Regions from separate parts of the Caloramator sp. CAR-1 genome, predicted to be linked through region 2. Evidence: a T-box and tRNA genes for the amino acid it is inferred to sense, from the RefSeq annotation. Region 2 holds a T-box; the other regions hold tRNA genes.
The links. The T-box of region 2 lies ahead of thrS (threonine--tRNA ligase). A T-box ahead of a tRNA ligase gene usually reads a tRNA of that ligase, here a tRNA-Thr.

Region 1 (4,588 bases), on a different contig from region 2:
TAAGAAAAATAAAGGAAAAAGAATAGAAAGCGAAAGGGAGACAGTAGAAAGAGAAAATATTATTGAAGGCAGAAATCCTGTAATTGAAGCCATAAAATCAGGAAGAACTATAGAAAAGCTTTATGTATCTAAGGGAGACCTCGAAGGATCTATAAAGATGATAATCTCCCTTGCAAGGGAAAGGGGCATTGTTGTTAATGAGGTTGAAAGGAAAAGGCTTGATGACATGTCAACCACAAAGGCCCATCAAGGTGTCATAGCAGTAGTTGGCGAGTATAAATATTATGATTTGGAAGATATTCTAAATCTTGCAAGGGAAAAGGGAGAAGATCCTTTTATTATAATCCTTGATGAAATTGAGGATCCACACAATCTAGGATCAATCATAAGATCAGCAAACATATTTGGGGCTCATGGCGTTATAATCCCCAAAAGAAGAAGTGCTCTTGTTACTGCAACGGTTGCAAAGGCTTCAGCCGGAGCTATCGAATATACTAAAATAGCAAAGGTTACAAACTTAAATCAGGTTATAAAGGAACTTAAGGAAAGTGGGATTTGGGTTGCAGCGCTGGATATGGATGGGGAGATTTGCTATAATAAAGATTTAAGGGGACCACTTGCTGTTGTAATTGGAAGCGAAGGAAGGGGAGTTTCAAGGCTTGTAAAGGAAAACTGTGATTTTGTTGTTAAAATACCGATGTTTGGTGAAATAAGCTCCTTAAATGCTTCGGTGGCAGCAGGGGTTATAATGTATGAAGTTAGGAAACAAAGGGGCATAAAAGGTGAGTAGGATAAGGCATATTTTAATAGACGGGTATAATGTTATAAATCAGTGGGATTTTTTAAAAAAACTTAAGGATGAAAACCTTGAAGATGCAAGGGATAAACTTGTTGAAATGTTACAGGAGTATGCTGCATTTAAAGGATGCAGCATTTATGTTGTTTTTGATGCCCATCTTGTTCCAGGAAGTGTTGAAAAGCATGAAAGGGTTGGGAAAATAAATGTTGTTTATACTAAAGAAGGAGAAACTGCCGATTGTTTTATAGAAAGAACTGTCCCACAGCTTGTAAAGATGGGAGCGGTTGCTGTTGTAACATCCGATTATCTAGAACAACGAATAACGCTGCAGATGGGTGGAATAAGAATAACCCCAAAGGAGTTTTTGCTTGAAATTCAAAATATAAAGACCACTATAAAAGAAAGGGCAAAACTTCCGTTTAAAGAACAAAAATCGACATTAGAGGATTTTATAGATAAAGATATTTTAGAGAAACTTGAAAAAATGCGTCGAAACCTTTGATTTTTCTTGACTTTCCTTATTTTGTGGCATATAATTTACTTAACGCAAAAGAAAGGTCTGGGGGGATACCATTGCAAACGTCAAGGGGGGCAACAGTAAGAGCTTTTGATTTTGAGAACATGTTGGATGAAGAAATAGTTGCTATGGCTCAGGAAGGCAATAAAAGTGCCGAAGAATATTTAATAAACAAGTACATAAATTACGTAAAGGCTAAAACAAAGTCCTATTTTTTAATTGGAGCAGATAAAGAGGATATATTTCAAGAAGGTATGATAGGCCTATTTAAGGCCATTAGGGATTATAAAAACGACAAGTTATCCTCCTTTAGAGCTTTTGCAGAGCTTTGTGTTACAAGGCAAATCATTACAGCAATTAAAGCTGCTACAAGGCAAAAGCATGTTCCCTTAAACTGCTATTTGTCTCTAAATAAGCCGGTTTTTGATGAAGAATCTGAAAGGACTTTAATAGATGTTTTATCGAGCTTACATATATCAGACCCTGAAGAAGTTATAATAAGCAAGGAAGAAAGAAAAAAGATTGAGAAGAAGATGAGGGAATCCTTAAGTGATCTTGAAATAGAAGTATTAAAATGCTATTTAAAGGGAAAATCATATCAAGAAATAGCATGTGATTTAGATAGACATGCAAAATCCATCGATAATGCACTGCAAAGGGTAAAAAGAAAACTTGAAAAATTATTAACAGAAAAGGAATAAAATTAAGATAAATTAATATATTGACATCTTTTTTTCTTCGGTGTAAAATAAATAATCGGTAGTATTTTAATTACCCTTTTTTGCCCATGTAGCTCAGTAGGCAGAGCGTCACCTTGGTAAGGTGGAGGTCGTCGGTTCAATCCCGATCATGGGCTCCAGGGTATTATGATACACCAGGATAAGTTTTCAACGGTTAATAGCCGTTAAAAAAGTTACAACATAGGAAAAGGAGGATTGAAAAATGGCAAAGGCGCATTTTGAGAGAACCAAGCCACACGTAAACATAGGGACAATAGGACACGTTGACCATGGTAAGACAACATTAACAGCAGCGATAACATTTGTATTATCAAAGTATGGAAGAGCACAAGCAACAAGATACGACGAAATAGATAAGGCACCAGAAGAAAAGGAAAGAGGAATAACAATCAACACAGCACACGTTGAATACGAAACAGAAACAAGACACTATGCACACGTTGACTGTCCAGGTCACGCTGACTACGTAAAGAACATGATTACAGGTGCAGCGCAAATGGACGGAGCGATCTTAGTTGTAAGTGCAGCAGACGGTCCAATGCCACAGACAAGAGAACACATACTACTTGCAAGACAGGTAGGCGTTCCATACATTGTAGTATTCCTAAACAAGGCAGACATGGTAGACGACCCAGAACTTATCGACCTTGTTGAAATGGAAATTAGAGACCTATTAAATCAATATGAATTCCCAGGAGACGACACACCAATCGTAGTAGGATCAGCATTAAAGGCACTTGAATGCGGATGCGGAAGCAGAGACTGCGAATGGTGCGGAAAGATACTTAAGCTAATGGATACAGTAGACAGCTACATTCCAACACCACAAAGAGATAAGGATAAGCCATTCTTAATGCCAGTAGAAGACGTATTTACAATCACAGGAAGAGGAACAGTTGCAACAGGAAGAGTAGAAAGAGGAGTATTGAAGGTAGGAGACGAAGTAGAAATCGTAGGATTAACAGATGAAAAGAAGAAGACAGTAGTAACAGGAGTAGAAATGTTCAGAAAGGTTCTTGACATGGCAGAAGCAGGAGACAACATAGGAGCACTATTAAGAGGAGTAAACAGAGACGAAATAGAAAGAGGTCAAGTTCTTGCGAAGCCAGGTTCAGTAAACCCACACAAGAAGTTTGAAGGTCAAGTATACGTATTAAAGAAGGAAGAAGGAGGAAGACATACTCCATTCTTCAATGGATACAGACCACAATTCTACTTCAGAACAACAGACGTAACAGGAACAATCAAGTTACCAGAAGGAGTAGAAATGTGCATGCCAGGCGACCACATCAACATGGAAGTTGAACTTATAACACCAATCGCGATGGAAGAAGGATTAAGATTCGCCATCAGAGAAGGTGGAAGAACAGTAGGCGCTGGTGTTGTTGCTAAGATTTTTGAATAATTTATATGAGGTTATCCGCTTGGATAACCTCATAATATATCTTTATAAAAATTTTTAGGGGCTACCCCTAATTTTTATGGATTTTTTAAATAAAAAATATCTATAAAGGTCTTGTCAATTTTAAAATAATATTGTAAAATATAAGAGTTGTAATACGAAAATATGCGATGAAGCAAGAGGTTGCCGGACTTCGGGGAATTCTTGCTGAGTATGTCTGATCAAAGAATCGGGCGACAAAGGTAGTTAAGTGTAGACAAAACAATGATACACCCGGATGTGTGTGTTAAGCTACCGTTGTCGTGCGTGAAAAAACAAAGCGTGCGATGAAAAGGAGGGTAAGAAAATGGCAAAACAAAAAATCAGAATTAAGCTTAAGGCTTTCGATCATAATCTACTAGATTCATCAGCTCAAAAGATAGTAGAAACAGCAAAGAAAACTGGAGCTTCAGTATCAGGACCAGTTCCACTTCCAACTGAAAAGGATGTTATCACAATATTAAGAGCGGTTCATAAGTATAAGGACTCAAGAGAACAGTTCGAAATAAGAACTCACAAGAGACTTATCGACATATTGAACCCAACTCAAAAAACTGTTGATGCTCTTATGAGATTGGATTTACCAGCTGGTGTTGATATTGAAATTAAGCTCTAATATTATGAATGCTTTAAGCATTCCGCTAATATTTAAGGAGGTGCCAAGATGAAAAAAGCAATATTAGGAAGAAAATTAGGAATGACACAAATATTCACAGAAGATGGTAAGGTCGTTCCAGTAACAGTAATTCAGGCAGGTCCATGTGTTGTAGTTCAAAAGAAGACAGTTGAAACAGATGGATACAATGCTATTCAAGTTGGTTTTGAAGATATAAGAGAAAAGCTTGTAAATAAGCCAGAAAAAGGACACTTTGCTAAGGCAAATATAGCTCCAAAGAGATTCTTAAAAGAATTAAGACTTGAAGATGTTAGTGCTTATGAAGTAGGAAGCGAAATCAAGGTTGATATATTTGATGAGGGAGAAAAGGTTGACGTAACTGGAACTTCAAAGGGAAAAGGATTCCAAGGCGTTATAAAGAGATGGAATGCAAACAGAGGACCAATGTCCCACGGTTCAAAGTATCATAGAAGGG
Region 2 (4,588 bases):
ATCTTTGGACCATAGAAGGCACCATCACCTTCGTTTACCTTGTATTCAAGTCCTGCTGCATTAAGTGCTTCGATTAATGAATTTGTTGCATGTTCCCAATCCTCATCGCTTCCCATTGAATTTTCAGGTCTTGTTGAAAGCTCAACGTGATATTCAAATCCAAATAGTTTATATACATAGTCAATAAAGTTTATAACCCCTAAAACCTCATCCTTTATTTGGGATGGAAGCATGAAAATGTGGGCATCGTCCTGAGTAAAGCATCTAACCCTCATAAGGCCGTGTAGAGCACCTGAAATTTCGTGTCTGTGAACAAGTCCAAGTTCACCAAGCCTTAGAGGAAGCTCTCTATAGCTGTGCATTTGACTTTTATAAACTAATATTCCTCCTGGGCAGTTCATTGGCTTTACTGCAAAATCCTGCTCATCTATCTTTGTAAAATACATGTTTTCCTTGTAGTGATCCCAGTGTCCTGATCTATGCCATAGAGATTCGTTAAGTATTATTGGAGTTTTTATTTCCTTATATCCCCTCTTTTGATGTTCCTGCCTCCAGAAGTTTTCAAGCTCGTTTCTTATAACCATTCCCTTTGGAAGGAAGAATGGGAAGCCTGGGCCTTCCTCCATTATTGCAAATATTTCAAGCTCTTTTCCTAGCTTTCTGTGGTCCCTCTTTTTAGCTTCTTCTAGAAGGTTCAAATATTCTTCAAGTTCGCTCTTTTTAGGAAAGGCAGTTCCGTAAATTCTTTGAAGCATCTTATTCTTTTCGTTCCCTCTCCAGTATGCCCCTGCAACGTTTAACAGCTTAAAGGCCTTCACCTTTCCTGTTGAGGGAACATGAGGTCCAGCACAAAGGTCAACAAATTCTCCCTGTTTATAGAAGGATATAGTCTCTCCCTCTGGGATGTCGCCGATGAGCTCTACCTTATAAGTTTCGTTTCTATCCTGCATGTATTTTATAGCCTCATCCCTTGAAAGTTCGAATCTTTCAAGCTTATAATCTTCCTTTACTATCTTTTCCATTTCCTTTTCTATGCTTTCAAGCATTTCAGGAGTGATTGGAAAATCCGCATCAAAGTCGTAGTAAAATCCATTTTCAATAGAAGGTCCTATTGCAAGCTTAACGTCAGGATATAGCCTTTTTACTGCCTGAGCCATAATATGGGCTGCAGTATGTCTTAGTGCTTCCCTTCCTCCTTCATCCTCAAAAGTTAATATTTCTAAAGTGCAATCCTTATCGATGATTGTAAAAAGATCCTTAACCTCGCCGTTTATCTTTGCTGCAAGGGCGTTTTTATAAAGTCCCATGCTAATTTTTTTTGCCACTTCCTCTGCTGATATAGGTGCATCCAATTCTAACACCTTTCCATCCTTTAAAGTTACCTTTATCATAAACTAACCTCCTTTTTAAGTGCCTGGCACTTAAGATTTAAGTTTTTATACCAAAAAAGGCCTTCCATCCCCATGGGACGAAAGGCCTGTACTTCCGCGGTTCCACCCAAATTGGTAAAAACCCTCTCAAGGCTTTAACGCAGCCAACGCCTTTCCCTACTCTCATAGATTTCAGGAAGGAGCTTCGGGGTGGTTTTCAATCTCTAATGTTAAGGAAACCTTCCAGCCGACGGATTTCCCTCTCTGGTAACATATCAAGATTTACTCGTCCCCATCATAGCCTTTATCTTTTTAAATATTCTACATCCTAAATATAAACTTGTCAATCCTAAATTATTTTTCCACTTTTAATTATATTGCACTCCTCACAGCTGTCGCAAAAATAGGTCCTGTCTATGAATATATTTTTAATGGTTTCAATTATCTCTTTATTTTTGCAGTTTTCCACCGAGTGAATAACTATTCTTTTAGGTGCACATGTTACGATAACGCTTAAAAGTATGTCGTCTATCGTTGTATCTCCATTTGAATTAAAGGTTTCAAAGTCTGAAAATAGGTCCTTTGTTATGTTGTTAAGGCTGTCATCCTTTAGTATATATTCTCCATTTAAATCTACAAATATATTTAAAACTTCATATTTGCTCTCCTGGATGTCAACGAAATATCTTAAAAGCTTGATAAATTCATCGTATTCCTTTTCGATGATATATTCATCAATCATCCTTTCAAGAATCTCGTTAACTTCTTCCTTTATAAACCTTAATCTAAACTTTACAAAGCCGTCAATTATTATTTCATCGCTCTCCTGTAAAAACTCCTCCACCTTTCTGTATATCGTGTTTCTATGCCTCATGCTGTTTATAACATCGTCAACGGAAAGAATTCCTGTTCCTGAAATAAAGGCCATACATTTATTTTTTATTTTATTTATATCGTCCTCAGTAAAATAGGTGCAATTTTCTCTAATTAGCTTATTTAAAATCTCAAACTCATAATTTTTAATTATATAATCATAAATTATATCCGCTGCATAGCTTATAAACAAATCCCTATAATTTTCAAAATTTCTTATGTCCTTCTCGCTATCCTTAAGTATAAATTTTATATAATGGTATTCTCCAACATCGCTTTCAACAAGGGCTATATTTACATCATTACCCTTTAAATACATGCAAAGTTCATTAAATCTATCGTAAAGCTCATTACCTTCCTTATTAAAACCAACCGATAGGAGAAGCAACTTTATCACTCCCTTCTAGTTTAGTATATGTGCCTTATAGCAACATATACAGGGAATTTTTATCCCATTATACAATATTCCTTTAAAGGAACTATTGTGCCAAAGTCTAGAAGGGGACCTTTATACAAGTATTGCCATTTAATGTTGTATTTTGACAAAAAATTTTTTATACTATCGCCCTCTGGATGATAATCAAGGCTCCCATAAAAGGCTAAATTATCCTTTGCAATAAGTCCAGTTGCTCCTCCTATAAATCCAAAGTTTAATCCTTCCAATACTATATGTCCGGATTTTATAAGTAGGCAGTTTATTCCTTCCTTTGTAACTTTTTTGTATATTCCTTTATCCGATGTAATTATGGTATTTTCATTTACTATGCTGATTGAACACTTTGAATACCCTTGCTTTACATCTATTATTTTAACCCCCTGTTTATAAAACTCCTCAAGTAAAATATCATCGGTATATTTTATATTACATATAGCAAATTTACCAACTCTTGCAACGTTATAATAAACATCCTCAGGATATTTTTCTTTAACTTCCTTTTTGCCGGGTATTATTTTAAAACCTTCATTTTCAAGACTATAAACAACCTTTTCGGAAATATTAGGTGCAACGATTATTTTTTCTTCTCCTAAATGATGTATCATTATATCAGGGTGATAGGATATGGCATCATAGGTTGAAATCCTTTCAGTTTTTATAATTTTAATATTCAATTCAAAAAAGGCTCTTTCAATTTCCTTAGGAACTCTCCCATCTACTACTACAAGGGAAACTTTACCCTTTGGAAGATTGGGATCCTTTAAAAAGCTTTCCACTACAAAATCTCCCTTCTTCTAAAGAGAATTGAAAAACCTAAAAGGCCGATTATTCCGCTTACTATAAAGGCATTGTGAGGTCCTATATATTTTGCAAGGGTTCCAGAGTATAAACTTCCTATTGGCGTTAAGCCCCCAAAAACCAAAGAATAAACGCTCATTATTCTTCCCCTCATCTCATCAGGAGCATTATACTGAAGTATGCTATTAGAGGTTGTATTAAAGGATATCATAAAAAATCCTAAAAATACAAGAACTATTATGGCTAAATTATAGCTTTTTACTATTCCTAAAAGAATTAAAAATATAGATAATCCAAAGGAACCTATAAGCTGATAATAAAGGGTCCTTTCCTTTTTACCTTTAACTGCAACAAACACAGCACCAACAAGAGCTCCAAGTCCTAACGATGATAAAAGTATTCCATAGGCCTTTTCCTTCATCATTAAATAATCCCTTGTATATATTGGAACTAATACATTAAAGTTCATACAAAATGTTGGGATTATTACAAGGGAAATTATTGTATATAAAAGCTTAGGATTACTCCTTATAAATCTTAATCCTTCCTTTATATCCTTTAATGGATCCTTTATTTCTTTTCTTGCTGAAACATCCTTCATCCTCATCATCAAAAGCCCAATTAAAACAGCAAGAAAGCTCAGGGCATTAAATAAAAAGCACCATTTTGCACCAAAGTCCGCCATAACCTTTCCTGCAACGGCAGGACCTACAAGCCTTGCAGCGTTAAATGCGGCAGAATTAAGTCCAATTGCGTTTAAAAGGTGTTCTTTACCCTCAACAAGCTCAACGACAAAGGATTGTCTTGTTGGATTGTCAAGGGCCTGAACAGAACCTATAAAAAACATTATTAAAAGTATTATAGGATAACTTAGTTTATTGTAAAATAAAAGAATATATAATATAAATGCAAATAGTAAAAGCATGCTTTGGGTGAATATTAATATTTTTCTTTTTGGGAATCTCTCTATAACAAGCCCCGCAAATAAAGAAAAGGCAAATAAAGGCGTAAACTGAACCGCCGTCATAAGCCCCGATAAAAATCCATCCCTTGTCATGGAGTAAACAAGCCAATTTAGTGCTGCATTTTGCATCCAGGTTCCGATAAGGGA
Region 3 (4,588 bases), on a different contig from region 2:
TTACACCTCTTTCCCTTGCTTTTCTATATATTTTTTAATTACTTCAATTGACACCCCACCTGTTGTAAGTAAACAGTAACTTCTTGACCAAAAATATTCTTTCCATAATTGCTCTTTTAATTTAGGATACTCTTTCTTTATCAATCTTGATGAAGCACTTTTATATGCATTTATAAACTTAGACAACTCAGTATTAGGATGTGCTTTGAATAATATATGGATATGGTCTTTATCATGGTTCCATTCTTGTAATGTGATATTATAATTATCCTGTATCTTTTCAAATATTTCTTTTAGTCTATTCGATATATTATCATAAATAACTTTTCTTCTATATTTAGTTACCAAAACAAGATGATAATACAATAAGAATAATGAATGATTATTATTGTCTAAATCCATTCTATTACATAACCTACTTCCTATAATACTGATTATACAATAAAGGAAGAATTTATCAATCAACATTCATCACCCACTTACAGAAGTGGGCGACTTCTGTTGCTGTTTAGTTAAAACTTCCTTTAACTTTTTCCTTCTCAAAAAATCTATACATGTTGATCGGGCAATGTAAAAAAGATAGGTTTTTAAAGAACACTCACATCTATATTTTGAAATGTTTTGGTAAAACTTTAAAAAAACCTCCTGAGATATATCCTCCGCTTCTTGAAGATCTTTAACATAAGAATAACAAAACATTACAAGCTGCTTTTTGTATAAATCAACAATATAAACAAATGAATCTTTATCCCCTTCCCTTATCCTTTCGACTAAACCCTTCTCCTCCAACAAAATCACTCCATACACTTAAAGTTAATAACACCACTGTTTAATCTTATAATCATTTTATTTCTCCCACTTCCTATAACCCTTTTTATTCCCGAATTTACTCTTGTATCACCATTTAACCTGCATACCCCATTGTCTAAATTGAGCTCAACATCTACATCCTTTTCCTTTGTAGAAAAATTTACTACCCCACTGTTTAATGAAACCTTAAAATTTTTAACTACATTTTCATTTTTATAATCATCCTTAACATCTATTTTACCATTCACCATATCAAGTTTTAAATTTTTTAATTCTCCGTTTATATTTGCATTTCCATTTACTCCCCAAACTTCAACGGTATTGGATATATCCTTTGCGTTTAAATTTACATTCTGACCGTTTAAGCTTAGTATTTTTGCTTTAGAAATGTTTACATCGGCATTTTGAGAATCGATCTTTACTTTAGTTATATTAGCACTGCTTGAAAACTTTAGATTATTAGAAACAACCTCTAAATTAACTATCTTTGGAACATGAACGTTTAGTTCTACTCCCTTTATCTCGTTGTTAAAAAACTCTATTTTAGTCCATCCCTCTGAGGATTCTAAAGTAGGCTCAAATTTGTTATAAAAGCTGCCTTTAGGAAAATAAACTTTGCCCTCAACCTTTATCTTTTTTTCATTTGTTTCAATAATGTTAACCTTTAAATTATCAGCTTTTATCAGAACATTGTTTTCTACTGTCTCTAAAGAACTGTCAAAATTTATAGCTTTACTGTCTAATGAATTAAAAGGTTTAAGTTGAAAAGAATCAAAATTAACTATTTTAGAGGAAAAATTTAAACTATAAGAATAAAAGCCGTTAACTGCAATATAAATTAGAATAACAAAAACTATCAAAGGATTTAGTGACATCCTTTCTTCACGTTTTCTTAAGCTAAAAAATATAAGCTCCAACCCTAAAATAACAAGAAGTAAAGGCCAAAACTTTAGCATGGTCATCCCTAAATTAACATCAATTCTTTTTATTATCATCCAAATTCCTAAAAATATAAACCCTACTGCACTTGATATGGTTCCAATACTTCTCATAGTCTATCCCCCTTTCTTTATTCACTTATATAGACGAAGCTTTTTGAAATTATCCCATGAAGGATATAAAAATCTTTTTAACTAAAAAAACAATAAAGGGGCATAAAATGTTGCCCCTTTTTAAATGATATAAAACTATTTTGGAGCTCCATGCCGGATTCGAACCGGCGACCTGCTGATTACGAATCAGCTGCTCTACCGCTGAGCTAATGGAGCACATAGCAGGCTATAAGCCTGCTAACTTGCAATATCTTCTGTTGCAGAATTAGATACAACCGCGATTACTTTATCTAAATCCTCTAATATCTTTATTTCTTCACCTAAATTCAAATCTTCAATAGTTATCTTGTCCCCTAATTTTTTGTCTTTAACATCTATTTTAATAACTTCAGGAAGGTCCTTTAATCTTCCCATAACTTCAATCTTGGGCATATATGTTTCTAATATAAATCCCTTGGCCTCTAAAAACTCCTCGCCTTCAAAAATTACAGGAAGTTCAATTTTTACCTCTTCATCCTCATGAACTGCTTGAAATTCAAGATGAAGTATGTCTTTGTTTAAATAATCTAATTGGACATCCTTTATCACGCAGAAATACTTGTTATTTTTGTAATCAACATAAACCTTTGAATTTTTACTATTGTGTCTTAATAGTTTTAAAACATCCTTTTTTGCAATCTTAACCTTTTGAGGGCTTGATACTCCTTTTCCATAAAGAATGGCAGGAATAAAACCAAACCTTCTTACTGAATTAGGATTTTCAATCCTCTCAAGTGCAACCACTTGATTCATAAACCTCACCTCCAATGTATTTCTAAATATAGCCTGTTTATAAAATCAGACGTATATAAAGAAACACATAAGAGTAAGTTTATTGAAAATCCTAACAATTTTAATTATAGCCTTTATAAAAATCATGTCAAGTTGCCTTATTCCATCTTAATGTTCAATTCTCTTTAATAAGTAACACCAGATGCACGGATTTTAATTTTTTTAAATTAAGTTCTTTTCTATGCTACTTCATTTTCATAGTAGTTAACAAATTCATTTACTACTAAATTCCCTTTACACACAAAACAGTTTATTCAACTCTCCTAAGAATATTACGCAACTCAGTTATATATACAATCTTTAACTCCATAAATCATTTCTAGTTGTTAATAAAAAAGTCCAGCCTTATACTCATGGTATAAAGCTGGACTTTTTTATGCACTATGATATCTATCGAGATTTCCAAACTTGGTATACTGTCCAAGCCATACTAATTCAACTGTTCCTGTAGGACCGTTTCTTTGCTTTGCAATTATAACCTCCGCAATGTTTTTCTTGTCGGTATCCTTATGGTAATATTCATCCCTATAAAGGAACATAACAAGGTCAGCATCCTGTTCGATGGAACCTGATTCTCTAAGGTCCGATAGCATTGGTCTATGGTCAGATCTTGCCTCAGGAGCACGGCTAAGCTGCGATAGGGCAATAACCGGAGCATCCATTTCCTTTGCAAGGGCCTTTAAGGATCTTGATATTTCTGAAACCTCCTGTTGTCTACTTTCACTTCTTTTACTTCCTGACATGAGCTGAAGATAGTCAACTATAATCAAGTCTAAGCCCTTTTCTATCTTTAGTCTTCTACATTTTGACCTCATCTCATTTACAGAAATTCCAGGGGTATCATCTATAAATATCTTTGACTCAGACATCGGGCCTGCCGCCCTTGCCAGTCTAAACCAATCCTCCTCATCAAGATCCCCTGTCCTTAGTTTTAACATATCTATGTTAGCCTCAGCACAGAGCATTCTAAATGCAAGCTGTTCCTTTGACATTTCAAGGGAGAATATTGCAACGCTTTTTTTAGCCCTTAAGGCAGCATGAAGGGCTATATTTAAAACAAAGGCCGTCTTACCCATAGAAGGTCTTGCTGCAACAAGAATAAAATCTCCCTTTTGAAATCCCGATGTTTTTCTATCAAGATCAGTAAATCCCGATGGAATCCCTGTAACATCTCCCTTTGTTTTTGACAGATGTTCTATGCTGTCAAAACTTTTCATTATTATTTCTGATAAAGGCTCAAAATCATTGTGGGATTTATTTTGAGATATATCGAATATTGCCTTTTCTGCCAAGCCTAAAACTTCTTCAACATCATCAGGCTCCTGATAGCACTTATCCATAATTTCGTTAGATGCGATTATAAGCCTTCTCAAAAGCGCCTTTTCTTTAACTATTTTTGCATAGGACTTTGCATTAGCTGTCGTAGGAACAGAAGCAACAATGTTTGATATATAGCTTACTCCTCCTACAACCTCCAAAAGATTCCTGCTCTTTAAAAGGTCTATTACGGTTATGATATCCACAGGTTCATCCTTATTATAAATTTCCTCTATTGTTTTGTATAATATCCTATGGGATTCTTTATAAAACTCATCGCCAGTTAAAATTTCAGTAACGTCGGCTATTGCATTCCTGTCAAGAAGCATAGAGCCTAATACCGACTGCTCAGCTTCAATATTATGTGGAGGAACCCTTAATTTATCCATCAAACCGCCTCCCAAAGAATTACATCTAACACTTCATCTATCGTGGAAACAGGGATTATTTCAATCTCATAATCCTTATATACCTCATCAATATTTTCTTTAGGAATTATGACTTTTTTCATTCCTGCCTGAATTGCCCCATGAATCTTTTCATTTACTCCACCAACAGGCTTAATTTCACCAAGAAGG

Region 1: it encodes a tRNA-Thr, which carries the amino acid that the T-box ahead of thrS (threonine--tRNA ligase) is inferred to sense. The anticodon was not compared.
Region 3: it encodes a tRNA-Thr, which carries the amino acid that the T-box ahead of thrS (threonine--tRNA ligase) is inferred to sense. The anticodon was not compared.

The regions. Positions count from the first base shown of each region.
Region 1 is NZ_JAUONW010000007.1:31,726-36,313, reverse strand. It holds gene rlmB (23S rRNA (guanosine(2251)-2'-O)-methyltransferase RlmB) at 1-790, shown strand, start outside; gene Q3V94_RS01685 (NYN domain-containing protein) at 783-1,301, shown strand; gene sigH (RNA polymerase sporulation sigma factor SigH) at 1,373-2,017, shown strand; tRNA gene Q3V94_RS01675 (tRNA-Thr) at 2,100-2,175, shown strand; gene tuf (elongation factor Tu) at 2,259-3,461, shown strand; gene rpsJ (30S ribosomal protein S10) at 3,805-4,113, shown strand; gene rplC (50S ribosomal protein L3) at 4,162-4,588, shown strand, end outside.
Region 2 is NZ_JAUONW010000028.1:2,094-6,681, forward strand. It holds gene thrS (threonine--tRNA ligase) at 1-1,391, opposite strand, end outside; T-box leader at 1,462-1,678, opposite strand; gene ytxC (putative sporulation protein YtxC) at 1,720-2,640, opposite strand; gene Q3V94_RS08210 (DUF6873 family GME fold protein) at 2,691-3,455, opposite strand; gene Q3V94_RS08215 (MFS transporter) at 3,455-4,588, opposite strand, start outside.
Region 3 is NZ_JAUONW010000013.1:539-5,126, forward strand. It holds gene tnpA (IS200/IS605 family transposase) at 1-402, opposite strand; gene Q3V94_RS04075 (RNA polymerase sigma factor) at 472-789, opposite strand; gene Q3V94_RS04080 (hypothetical protein) at 795-1,862, opposite strand; tRNA gene Q3V94_RS04085 (tRNA-Thr) at 2,004-2,078, opposite strand; gene Q3V94_RS04090 (50S ribosomal protein L25) at 2,100-2,654, opposite strand; gene Q3V94_RS04095 (replicative DNA helicase) at 3,068-4,402, opposite strand; gene lonC (Lon family ATP-dependent protease) at 4,399-4,588, opposite strand, start outside.